DNA from 4 places in the Pseudomonas sp. PGPR40 genome. Region 4 is predicted to be linked to each of the others. Evidence: predicted binding sites of a transcription regulator. Region 4 holds the regulator's gene; each other region holds the start of a gene.
The links. The regulator sigma-54, encoded in region 4, starts transcription at its own class of promoters, with help from an activator protein. The targets are predictions, from matches to a motif close to ANTGGCATNNANNTTGCTNT.
Positions count from the first base shown of each region.

Region 1: flgB (flagellar basal body rod protein FlgB) is a predicted target of sigma-54. The motif match lies at 1,971-1,990, and genes of this name have one in related genera.
Region 2: MEB48_RS26395 (pilin) is a predicted target of sigma-54. The motif match lies at 1,575-1,594, and genes of this name have one in related genera.
Region 3: glnK (P-II family nitrogen regulator) is a predicted target of sigma-54. The motif match lies at 975-994, and genes of this name have one in related genera.

Region 1 covers NZ_JAKLSP010000051.1:1,159-4,224, forward strand. The annotation lists gene flgE (flagellar hook protein FlgE) at 1-332, opposite strand, end outside; gene flgD (flagellar hook assembly protein FlgD) at 364-1,059, opposite strand; gene flgC (flagellar basal body rod protein FlgC) at 1,075-1,518, opposite strand; gene flgB (flagellar basal body rod protein FlgB) at 1,522-1,929, opposite strand; partial or broken gene MEB48_RS28195 (S-type pyocin domain-containing protein) at 2,448-2,921, shown strand; gene MEB48_RS28200 (hypothetical protein) at 2,924-3,066, shown strand, end outside.
Region 2 covers NZ_JAKLSP010000040.1:4,894-7,959, forward strand. The annotation lists gene pilB (type IV-A pilus assembly ATPase PilB) at 1-1,414, opposite strand, end outside; gene MEB48_RS26395 (pilin) at 1,641-2,066, shown strand; gene MEB48_RS26400 (BON domain-containing protein) at 2,380-2,736, shown strand; gene MEB48_RS26405 (DUF2845 domain-containing protein) at 3,023-3,066, opposite strand, start outside.
Region 3 covers NZ_JAKLSP010000017.1:60,107-63,172, reverse strand. The annotation lists gene MEB48_RS15985 (YifB family Mg chelatase-like AAA ATPase) at 1-64, opposite strand, end outside; gene MEB48_RS15980 (accessory factor UbiK family protein) at 516-782, opposite strand; gene glnK (P-II family nitrogen regulator) at 1,199-1,537, shown strand; gene MEB48_RS15970 (ammonium transporter) at 1,573-2,910, shown strand.
Region 4 covers NZ_JAKLSP010000014.1:55,063-58,128, reverse strand. The annotation lists gene ptsN (PTS IIA-like nitrogen regulatory protein PtsN) at 1-295, opposite strand, end outside; gene hpf (ribosome hibernation-promoting factor, HPF/YfiA family) at 308-616, opposite strand; gene MEB48_RS13820 (RNA polymerase factor sigma-54) at 696-2,189, opposite strand; gene lptB (LPS export ABC transporter ATP-binding protein) at 2,376-3,066, opposite strand, start outside.

The sequences.
Region 1 (3,066 bases), on a different contig from region 4:
TCGGCATCGGTCTTGAACGCACCGGCACGGGTGTAGCTCAGGGAACCGTTGTCGCTGAGGATGAAGAAACCGCTGCCCTGGATGCCCATGTCGAGCACGTTGCCGGTGTTGTTTACGTCGCCCTGGCTGAACTGCTGGGAAACGTTGGCCAGGCGCACGCCGTTGCCGATGGTCTTGCTGCCTGTACCCAGGCGAGTGGCCGAGTACACGTCTTCGAATTCCGCGCGGGACGATTTGAAACCGGTGGTCGCGACGTTGGCGATGTTGTTGCCGGTCACGTCCAGTTGTTTATTGGCTGCATAGAGACCGCTAAGGCCGATATTGAAAGACATATTCCACTCCTTTGTGCCGGGTTAGTCGGCTCTATATACCAATGGTTTGCACTTTGGACAGGGCAACGCTGCCCATGCCTGCCAGGTTCAACATCAACTCACCGCCGGTCTGGCTGATGGTCACGCTGTTGACCGTTGCCGGCAGGTAAGTAATCAGTGAGGTGTTCGTGCTGTCGATGGTGGCCGTCGCGCCGAAGGTGTAAGTACCCGCCGGTGCCACCGCGCCCGCATCGTCCTTGCCGTCCCAGATGAAACTGGCGTTGCCGGCGCTTTGACTGCCCAGCTCGAGCGTACGGATGGTCTTGCCTTCCGAGTTGCTGATCTTGACGGTGGCGGCGGAAACCGAGGCTGGCACGACGACCGTACCGTTAAGGCTCTTGGAAGTGTCGACCACGGCTTTGTCGGTCTGCGCGATGACCGAACGGCCCACCAGCGAAGAAGCCTGCAAGGCTTGCGACGAGTTGTAGCTGCTGGCAAGGCCGGTGACCGTGTCGTTCAGCGTGGTGATGCCTTCCAGGCTACTGAACTGCGCCAGCTGTGCCACGAACTCGCTGTTGTCCTGAGGATCGAGCGGGTTCTGGTTTTTCAGCTGAGTCACCAGCAGTTGCAGGAATGCGTCCTTGCCCAATTCCTGGCCGCCGCTAGCGGCCGAGGTCAGGCTGCCGGTGGTCGTAGAGGTCGTGGTCGTGACCGAAGAGTTGGCCAGAACATCGCTGATAACGCTCATATGAATCGCCCCCTATCACTGACCGAGGGTCAGGACCTTCTGCATCATGGTTTTGGCGGTGTTCATCATTTCGGCGTTGGTCTGGAACGAACGGCTCGCGGAAATCATGTCGGCCATTTCTTCGACGACGTTGACGTTCGGGTAGTAGACGTAGCCCTTGGCATCGGCGGCCGGATGGTTCGGCTCGTAGCGCGCATCAAGGTTGCTCTGGTCCTCGACCACGCCCAGCACTTGCACGCCTTGACCGGCTGCGTCCTGATTCTGGAACAGCGAATCGCTGCCGCCGCTCTGGCCGCCCTGGAACATGGTGGCGAACACCGGGTGGCGGGCACGGTAGGTCTGGTCGATGCTCGACGAAACGGTCTCGGCGTTGGCGATGTTCGAGGCCACGGTGTTCAAGCGAGTGGTCTGAGCGCTCATGCCGCTACCGGCAATGTTGAAAACACTGGATAGAGACATGGGTTACTCTCCGCGCAGGGCTGACACCAGCCCTTTGAATTTACTGTTGAGCAGGGTGAAGCTGGCCTGGAAGTTGACCGCGTTTTCCGCGTAATTCGACTGTTCAAGCTGGGCGTCCACGGTGTTCTGGTCGATCGACGGTTGCATCGGCGTGCGATACATCAGCGACTCGCCGCCATTGCCCAGGCCTTCAGCTTCGATGTGACGGCTGTTGGTCATGTTCAAGGCGAACTTGCCGTTTTGGGTTTTCTCGTTCTGCTCGGCGAGCACTTTCGAGAAATCCAGATCCCGAGCCTTGTAGTTCGGGGTATCGGCGTTGGTGATGTTGTTGGCCAGGACTTCGGCACGCTGAGCGCGGAAGCCCAAGGCTTGTTCGTGGATACCGAGCGCTTTATCGAAGCTGATGCTCATGTCGGGAAACCTTCGGGTGACCTGATTTTCGTAACTGAGACATAGCAAGCTGCGTGCCAAATCAAAAAAGCCCGAAAACCGGGGCTTTGCGGGCAGGGACAAGGCGGCAATGCCAGAAAAGCGGCAACCGATTTCCGCCGCCTGCCGCTTTTCTGCCGCTTCTGGAGGTAAACACCTATCCCCTTTGTAGGAGCTGCCGCAGGCTGCGATCTTTTTGATCTTGATCTTAAAAAGCAAAATCAAAGATGGCATTGATAGGGCGAGCGGCATACTTCTGTTGAACGTGATGATGTGATGCCCCTTCAACAAATCAACATGAACCGCCTTCTATCTCTCTACCAGAGGCAGACCGGGTGTGCATATTGCTGCCGAGTCAAATTTGGGTAACAGATCATCAGTCTCTTCAGAATGCACCAAAAATTCCTGTCTGAAGTCGGATTTTTTAATGTAAGAAATTTCACTATGGATAGTAATTGGCATTGAATTTACCAATCTTTAATCATGGCACATGCAGTAACGTTGTTTTCAATAGTCCTTATGAAGGGGCTACTACGAGAGGAAAGTACAGCGGTCGATTTTTCAATCCTGCCAGAGCTGGAGGCCCAATCCTGGATCTGGATTGGACCAATGCTACCGTGACTCAAGCGGGTATTGACCTTGTCAAATTGCATACGAGCCGCTTCGACCCTTCGGATGCCAATGCCACCATGGTTGACCGATTGGAAAAAATCTTCCAAGGTAAATTAATAGTCACGGCTATCGACAAACGATTTTATACTCATGAGCTCAGAGAGCTTGAACGTTTCAGAGCATTGGGTGTAGCAGACGGCGTAAAGCCAAATGATGACGGTGTCATTTGGAACAATACTCATGCCGCGACACTGGAAGACTACAAACTAAAAGATAATTCCGAGTTGCTCTACACGCCTGAAGCTTTAGAGGCAGATAGGAAGCAAGCGGATAGAGAGTACGAACAACTGGGAGGAATGTAATAATGAGCGTCATAGAAAAAGCTGTTCTTAACGAGAGCCCTGAGGAGGTAATCCTATTTCTTACCAAGAATGAATTAGGCATCTCTTTTCCTCGGCTCGATGGTCTTTATAACCGGGCTAATTGGGTGCACGTGGGGGATAATAT
Region 2 (3,066 bases), on a different contig from region 4:
CCTCGCGGGGAATCTCGATGGGCTTTTTGCAATGACTGCACAGTTTTCGCGCCAGGCGTTGGGCGATGATCAGGCTGACCGAAGTCGCGATGTTGAACCCCTGAATCCCCATGTTGTGCAGGCGGGTCAGGGTTTGCGCGGCGCTGTTGGTGTGCAAGGTGGAAAGGACCATGTGCCCGGTCTGGGCGGCCTTAATGGCAATTTCGGCGGTTTCGAGGTCGCGGATTTCGCCGACCATGATCACGTCCGGGTCCTGACGCAGAAACGAGCGCAGCGCCTGGGCGAAATCCAGTCCCTGCCTGGGATTGACGTTGACCTGGTTGATGCCTTCGATGTTGATTTCTACCGGATCTTCGGCGGTAGAGATGTTGATGTCGACGGTATTGAGGATATTCAGCCCGGTATAAAGCGATACGGTTTTGCCCGAGCCGGTGGGGCCGGTCACCAGGATCATCCCTTGTGGCTGCTTGAGGGCGGCCATGTACAGGTCTTTCTGGTCAGGTTCGTAGCCGAGGGCATCGATGCCCATTTGTGCACTGGACGGGTCGAGAATCCGGATCACCACTTTCTCGCCCCACAGGGTCGGCAGGGTATTGACCCGGAAGTCGATGGACTTGCTTCTGGACAGATGCATCTTGATTCGCCCGTCCTGGGGTTTACGCCGCTCGGAGATGTCGAGGCTGGCCATGACCTTCAGCCGGGAAGCAATGCGGTTGGCCAGTTGCGTTGGCGGCCTGGCGACCTCCCGCAGCATGCCATCGGTGCGCATTCGCACGCGGTAGATTTTTTCATAGGGTTCGAAATGCAGGTCGGAAGAGCCGCTCTTGATCGCGTCGAGCAGCATCTTGTGGACAAAGCGCACCACCGGCGCGTCATCGGTATCTTGCCCTGGGATGGGGTCCTGTTTCTGCTCATCGACCGACTCGATATCCACCCCGTCGAGGTCGACATCGGCCATGTCTTCCAGACCGGTGGACTGGTTGTCGAAGAACTTTTCAATGGCGTCGCTGAGCTTGTCTTCCTCCACCAGGATGGCTTCGGTGCTCAGCCCGGTGCTGAACTGGATGTCGTTGATGGCTTGATGATTGGTCGGGTCGGAAATCCCCACGAACAGTCTGTTACCACGCCGCCAGAGGGGCAGGGCGTGGTGCTGACGGATCAGCTTCTCGCTGACCAGCCCTCGGGGTTGGGTGTCCTTGTCCAGGCAGTTGAGGTCCAGCAGGGCTATGCCGAAATGCTCCGAGGCCACTTCGGCGACCTGCCAGCTTTTCAGCAGTTTGTTTTGCACCAGATAGCTGACCAGCGAAATTCGATTGCGTTGGGCTTGCTGATACGCCTGTTGCGCACTTTGGTCGGTGATCAGTTCGGCCAGTACCAATTGCTTGGCCAGACCGCTAAGGGCGATGTCATTCATTAGAATTCCGGACGCAGGCAGTGAATGACTTATAGCCTAGTCAAGCAGTGGAACCAAACCAGGCGGGATGAGGTGACAAAAAGTGTCAGATAGTGCGGATCCTTGGAGTAGGAAAGGTCTTTGCCACGGTCTCGCGCCCCGCAGGAAGGGGCGTACGCGACTTGGCATGAGCTGTGCTGTGCCTTGTTTAGATCATGAGATTTCGACTCATGCATGGAGCCTGTCTATGAAAAATCAAAATGGTTTTACCTTGATCGAACTGCTGATCGTGGTGGCGATCATCGGGATTCTGGCGACGTTTGCGTTACCGCAGTATTCGAAGTACCAGGCGCGGGCGAAGGTCACCGCTGCGGTTGCAGAAATCTCGGCACTGAAGGTGCCTTTCGAAGACATCATCAATCAAGGCACCGATATTGCCGCCCCCGCCGGGATCGGCGCGGCGAGCGCCACGGGTAATTGCACGATTACGGCAACGGGTACCGCCTCTACCGGTGCGGGCAGTATTGCTTGCACGATTCTCAATGCACCGGGGCCGGTGCTCAGCAAAACCGTCACGCTCACGCGCACACTTGCCGGTGGCTGGACTTGCACCACTACGGTTGACGCGGAATACGCGCCTAAAGGTTGCCCTCCCGTTGCCGCTGCTGGCTGATCCATTGTCATCCTGCCAAATGCCCCGCGTTTAACGACGCGAGGCATTTTTTTGTTCGCTATTTTTGGGGACAGGTAATCGAGAAACCCCCGACAATTCATGGCCTTAGGCCTGCGTTAAAACCCGCATGTTGCATGTAGATAATTTCGCAGTCATGCAATTTGCATGATTTCGAAAATTGCCGCTGTTATTAAATGATTGATTTATAAGCATTTAATTTTTATCTGACAGTTGGCACAGCGTTCGCACTCTTTCCTGTAACCCTGCTGACAAGACACGCAGCAGACTTTCCAGAAATACAGGAGTTACTCGTATGAAGAAGTTCGCTATCGCTGCCGCTACTGCTACCGCGTTGACCCTGACCATGGCCAACACTGCATTTGCACAGAACGCTCTGGCGACTCAGGCACCGATGATGCTCGCCGCCGGCGAAGTCACTGAAGTGAAAGAGGATGCTTCCGATACCTGGATCACCACCAAAGTCAAAGCAGACCTGATAACTGAAAAAGGCATCCCAGGCACCGACATCAAAGTCGAAACCAAAAAAGGCGTTGTTTCCCTGTCTTCCATGACCGTTCTGACAGACGCTCAGAAAACAACCGCCGTGGCTATCGCCAAGAACATCAAAGGCGTCAAAGCGGTGTCCGCCGACGGCCTGAAATCCGAGTAAAACAAGGCTTCTCGCCTGGACCGGGAGAAGATGCGGTAGATGAGCCGAGTCATACGTCTGCCGCTTTTTCAGAGTTCACGCGCAAGGCCACAAGGATGTGGCCATTACAGGCCCCGACATTTGTGTCGGGGCCTGTTCTATTGCGGGCTACGCAAAACAACTAATGTGGGAGCGGGCTTGCTCGCGAATGCGGTGGGTCAGTCAACATTGATGCCGACAGACCCACCGCATTCGCGAGCAAGCCCGCTCCCACATTGACCGGTACCCACATCGGATTGTGGTGGATTTAATTGCCACGCTTGCTGGTGATTCGAACCAAGCGATTCCCTT
Region 3 (3,066 bases), on a different contig from region 4:
CTACGGTGACGGCGGGAGCTTCCACGCCGACCTGGGCGCGGCTGTGGACGATGGAGAGGGACATGGTCGTTCCTTGAGCTGAAGAGCACCGCTTCCTGCGGTTTTTTGAAGGGTAGTTGGCGGAGGAGGTTCTGGTGGGGTGGTTTAGGCGACAAACTTTCACTGGATGTTGCAAGTACGAAACAGGCCAATCGCGAGGCACAAAAAAACCGCCACTCGGGCGGTTTCTTCGGGAAAGCCTAGTCAGACTCGTGCACCTGCAAGCAAGCCATCAGGTTCAAGTTCTTTGCCATATGTTGCCACCACTTTAAAAAAACAATGTTGGCTGGCGGAAACGTTTCCGGCTAAACGGAGCGCCTCGGCATGATACTCAGCGATCATTAACGGCTTCGCTTTTGATGATCGTTCCCACGCTCTGCGTGGTAATGCATCCCGTGACGCTCTGCGTCACATCCTGAAGCGGAACGCGGAGCGTCCCCGGCGGCATTCCCACGCAGAGCGTGGGAACGATCAGCTTACTCGGTGTCAGCAGGTGGATTGAGCTTCGCTTCCAGCTCAGCCACTTTCGCCTCAAGGCTCTCCAACCGTGCCCGAGTCCGTGCCAGCACGACCATCTGGCTATCAAACTCTTCCCGACTCACCAGGTCCAGTTTGCTGAAGCCGCTCTGCAGCAGGGCTTTGAACTGGCTTTCGATTTCGCTTTTTGGCAGTGGAGTGTCGCCGCTGAAGAGGCGGGAGGCGGTGCCGCTAAGGGCGTCGAGGAAGTCTTTGGGCGCGAGCATGGGAAATGTCCTGTCAACAATGGCGGGCAGTGTATCACGCAGTGTCTATAGTCAATCTCGGCGGCTGCGATGCACGCTTTTCGCGCATAGGGATGGACGGTATCGCACTGTTGTTGTGCGTAACCGTTGCGTCAATCAGGGCGAAAAGGCTGAGGTAGCGGCCAAGGGCTTGAAATCAATGGATTTTGGATAGATGGCAAGCTTTCTGCTTAGTCGCTGGTGACCCATGCACTGATGCAGTCGCTGTGACGAATGCAGTGCGCCAAGCGGAACGGGGGAAGTTTCGTGCGGAGTGGTTCGCTGGCGTCGGACGGGCAGGTAAGGCCGACGATGCGTTACAAAGCCAGGCACTGCGCTTAGACTTGAGTCGGGTTTGTTTTCCTGGGGCAAGTCCACCAATTCGGGAGAGAGTTTTCATGAAGCTAGTCACTGCCATCATCAAGCCGTTCAAGTTGGACGACGTGCGCGAGTCACTGTCCGAAATCGGCGTGCAGGGCATTACCGTTACTGAAGTCAAAGGCTTCGGTCGGCAGAAGGGGCACACCGAGCTGTATCGCGGCGCGGAGTACGTGGTCGATTTTCTGCCCAAGGTGAAGATCGATGTCGCCATTGACGACAAGGATCTGGACCGGGTTATCGAGTCGATAACCAAGGCCGCCAACACCGGCAAGATTGGTGACGGCAAGATTTTCGTGGTCAATCTGGAACAGGCGATTCGCATCCGTACCGGCGAAACCGATACCGACGCAATCTAAGCCGCCACAAACCCAACGCCCCAGGAGAAAACAATATGACTCTGCGTAAAATCGCAGGGCTAGGAGCCCTGTTGTCCCTCGTAATGCCCGGCCTGGCCATGGCGGCAGACGAAGTGGCGGCCCCAGTCCTCAACTCCGGCGATACCGCCTGGATGATGACCTCGACAGCCCTCGTGCTGTTCATGACCATTCCCGGCCTCGCGCTGTTCTACGGTGGCATGGTTCGCTCCAAAAACATTCTTTCCGTGATGATGCAGTGCTTCGCCATTACCGGTCTGATCAGCATTCTGTGGGTCATTTATGGCTACAGCATTGCGTTCGACACCACCGGCATGGAGCAGGGCGTCGTCAACTTCAACTCGTTCTTCGGCGGCATGGGCAAGGCATTCCTCGCCGGTGTCACGCCTTCGAGCCTGACCGGTCCCGCGGCGCTGTTCCCTGAGGCGGTCTTCATCACCTTCCAGATGACCTTTGCGATCATCACCCCGGCGTTGATCGTCGGTGCCTTCGCCGAGCGGATGAAGTTCTCCGCCATGCTGATCTTCATGGGCATCTGGTTCACCCTGGTTTACGCACCGATTGCGCACATGGTCTGGTCCGGCAACGGCGGCTTGATGTGGGACTGGGGCGTGCTCGACTTCGCGGGCGGCACCGTGGTGCATATCAACGCCGGTGTGGCCGGTCTGATTGCCTGCCTGGTACTGGGCAAGCGTAAAGGTTTCCCGACCACCCCGATGGCCCCGCACAACCTCGGCTACACCCTGATGGGCGCCGCGATGCTGTGGTTCGGCTGGTTCGGCTTCAACGCCGGTTCCGCTGCTGCCGCCAACGGCACTGCCGGCATGGCGATGCTGGTCACTCAGATCGCCACCGCCGCCGCTGCACTGGGCTGGATGTTTGCCGAGTGGATCACTCATGGCAAGCCAAGTGCACTGGGTATCGCTTCGGGTGTTGTGGCCGGCCTGGTTGCAATCACTCCGGCGGCAGGCACCGTGGGCCCGATGGGCGCGCTGGTGATCGGTCTTGCGGCGGGCGTGGTGTGCTTCTTCTGCGCCACCACCCTGAAACGCAAACTCGGCTATGACGACTCCCTGGATGCCTTCGGCGTGCATGGTATCGGCGGTATCCTTGGCGCGATTCTGACCGGTGTGTTCGCAGCACCGTCCTTGGGTGGCTTCGGCACCGTTACCGACATCGCTGCTCAAGTCTGGATTCAGTGCAAAGGCGTTGGCTTCACGGTGATCTACACCGCGATCGTTACCTTCATCATCCTCAAGGTGCTGGACGCCGTCATGGGTCTGCGTATCACCGAGGAAGAAGAAGCAGTCGGCATCGATCTGGCACTCCACAACGAACGCGGCTACAACTTGTAAGCACGCGCATAAAAAAATGCCCGGCTTGCCGGGCATTTTTTTGTCTGGAGTTTGTCAGTGGAGGAAGGGCTGAAAGGTTTTTTCATACACGTTCAGGCGTGTTTACGGCGGGCGTTTTTCTACGGCCAATGGCTTACACGATTGAAGGAATATTTG
Region 4 (3,066 bases):
CAACCGGGGCGCCATCAATGGCGTCGAAATCGATAGGGGCTTCCAGGTGCAGCAGCGCACTGATTGGCGAGGTGCAGCCTTTGAGCCGGCAATGGGGGATGGCGATGCCGTTGCCGAAACCGGTAGAACCGAGTTTCTCACGGGCAATCAGAGCCTCGAAGACGTCCTGCATTTCCAGATCCGGCACTTCGCGGTGGATAAGGTTGGCAATTTGCTCGAGGGCTTTCTTTTTACTGCCGCCCGGCGCGTTCACTTGGGAACGGCCGGGGGTCAGGATGGTTTCTAGTCGGATCATGGGTTGGGAGTGTTAACGACCGGTCGCGCCCTGGAGGAGGCTCTGGGTCTTTTCCTTATGCTTTTTGAGTTGGCGATCCAGCTTGTCGGTCAGCAGGTCGATGGCGGCATACATGTCCGTATGCTCGGCATTGGCGACCACTTCTCCGCCGGGAATATGCAGCGTGGCTTCGATCTTCTGCAGCAGCTTCTCGACGTTCATCGTGACTTGCACGTTGGTGATCCTGTCGAAATGCCTCTCCAATCGGTCGAGTTTTTCGCCGATATAGGTGCGCAGGGGTTCGGTCACTTCCAGTTGGTGTCCACTGATGTTGACTTGCATACAGCTTCTCCTTCGTTGCCAGTGCATAAAGCGGCAGGCAGAAATGCCTGCCACTGGAACGCTGTGGCGAGCCCGGCGGCTACATCAACCGCTTCCGTTCGCTGGAAGGCGCGATCCCCAAAGATTCGCGGTACTTGGCGACGGTACGACGGGCTACCTGAATGCCTTGTGCCTCCAGTAAACCAGCGATCTTGCTGTCACTCAACGGCTTTTTCTGATTTTCCGCGGCAACCAGTTTTTTGATGATCGCGCGGATCGCCGTGGACGAGCATTCACCGCCTTCGGAGGTACTGACGTGGCTGGAAAAAAAGTATTTCAGTTCATAGATGCCCCGTGGGGTATGCATGAACTTTTGCGTGGTCACCCGTGAAATCGTCGATTCGTGCATGCCCACCGCTTCGGCGATGTCGTGCAGTACCAGCGGTTTCATGGCTTCGTCGCCGTATTCAAGAAAGCCGCGCTGATGCTCGACAATCTGGGTGGCCACTTTCATCAGGGTTTCGTTGCGGCTTTGCAGGCTCTTGATGAACCAGCGAGCTTCCTGCAGCTGATTGCGCATGAAGGTGTTATCAGCGCTGGTATCGGCACGGCGTACGAAACCGGCGTATTGGGCGTTGACCCGCAGGCGTGGCACCGACTCCTGGTTCAATTCCACCAGCCAGCGCTCGTTGTCCTTGCGCACGATCACGTCGGGAACCACGTATTCGGCTTCGGTAGACTCGATCTGTGAGCCCGGGCGCGGGTTGAGGCTCTGGACCAGTTCGATGACCTGGCGCAGTTCATCTTCCTTGAGCTTCATGCGGCGCATCAGCTGGCTGTAGTCGCGGCTGCCGAGCAGGTCGATGTAGTCGGTGACCAGGCGCTTGGCCTCGGCCAGCCAAGGGGTCTTGGCGGACAGTTGGCGCAGTTGCAGCAGCAGGCATTCCCCGAGGTTACGGGCGCCGATGCCGGCGGGTTCGAATTGCTGGATGCGGTGCAGGACGGCTTCGATTTCGTCCAGTTCGATGTCCAGTTCCGGGTCGAACGCATCGAGGATTTCCTCGAGGGTTTCGTCCAGGTAGCCCTGATTATTGATGCAGTCGATCAGGGTCACAGCGATCAGGCGATCGGTGTCAGACATCGGTGCCAGGTTCAGTTGCCAGAGCAAATGGCTTTGCAGGCTTTCACCGGCCGACGTACGGGTGGTGAAATCCCACTCGTCGTCATCGTTGCTCGGCAGGCTGCTGGCGCTAGTCTGGTAGACGTCTTCCCAGGCCGTATCGACGGGCAATTCGTTGGGAATGCGCTCGTTCCAGTCACCTTCCTCGAGGTTATCCACCGTCGGGGCGGTTTCCTGATAGGAGGGTTCCTGAATGTCGGCGTTGGGTTTTTGGTCGGCGCTATCGGCCAAGGGGTCGGCGTTATCGAAGTCGTCGCCTTCTTCCTGGCGTTCGAGCATCGGATTGGACTCCAGGGCCTCCTGGATTTCCTGTTGCAGGTCCAGGGTCGACAATTGGAGCAGGCGGATGGCCTGTTGCAGCTGCGGTGTCATCGTCAGCTGCTGGCCCATTCTCAAGACTAGCGATGGTTTCATGGCAGGGGCTTAACACCTTAATTCGCCGGCGCACATGCGCCATCCACTACAGGGCGCCGAAGCGCCAAACATAAGCAAATTATATGCCCGAAACTGAAGTGTTTGCCTAGAGCGCTGTAACAATAAAAAGTTATTGATTTTTTATTGAAACAAGCGCTTTGGCACCTGGCCAGGCACCTCAGGCGCTTACAGCCGGAACTCATGGCCCAGATACACTTCCTTGACCAGTTCGTTGGCCAGGATGGTGGCGGAGTCACCTTCGGCGATCAACTGTCCGTCGTTGACGATGTAGGCCGTTTCGCAGATATCCAGGGTCTCGCGGACGTTGTGGTCCGTGATCAGCACGCCAATGCCTTTGGCCTTGAGGTGATGGATGATCTGCTTGATATCGCCCACCGAAATCGGATCTACGCCGGCGAAGGGTTCATCGAGGAGGATGAATTTCGGGTTGGTAGCCAGGGCCCGGGCGATTTCCACACGGCGGCGTTCACCACCGGACAGGCTCATGCCAAGGTTGTCTCGGATGTGGTGGATGTGGAATTCCTGCAGCAGGCTTTCCAGCTCTTGGCGACGACCGGCCTTGTCGAGTTCCTTGCGGGTTTCGAGGATGGCCATGATGTTGTCGGCCACCGACAGTTTGCGGAAGATCGACGCTTCTTGCGGAAGATAGCCGATACCCGCCTTCGCACGACCGTGCATCGGCTGGTGGCTGACGTCCAGGTCATCGATCAGTACGCGGCCCTGATCGGCCTGTACCAAACCGACAATCATGTAGAAACAGGTAGTTTTACCCGCACCGTTAGGGCCAAGCAAGCCGACGATCTGACCGCTGTCGATGGACAGGCTGACGTCGCGCACGACCTGGCGGCTCTTGTAG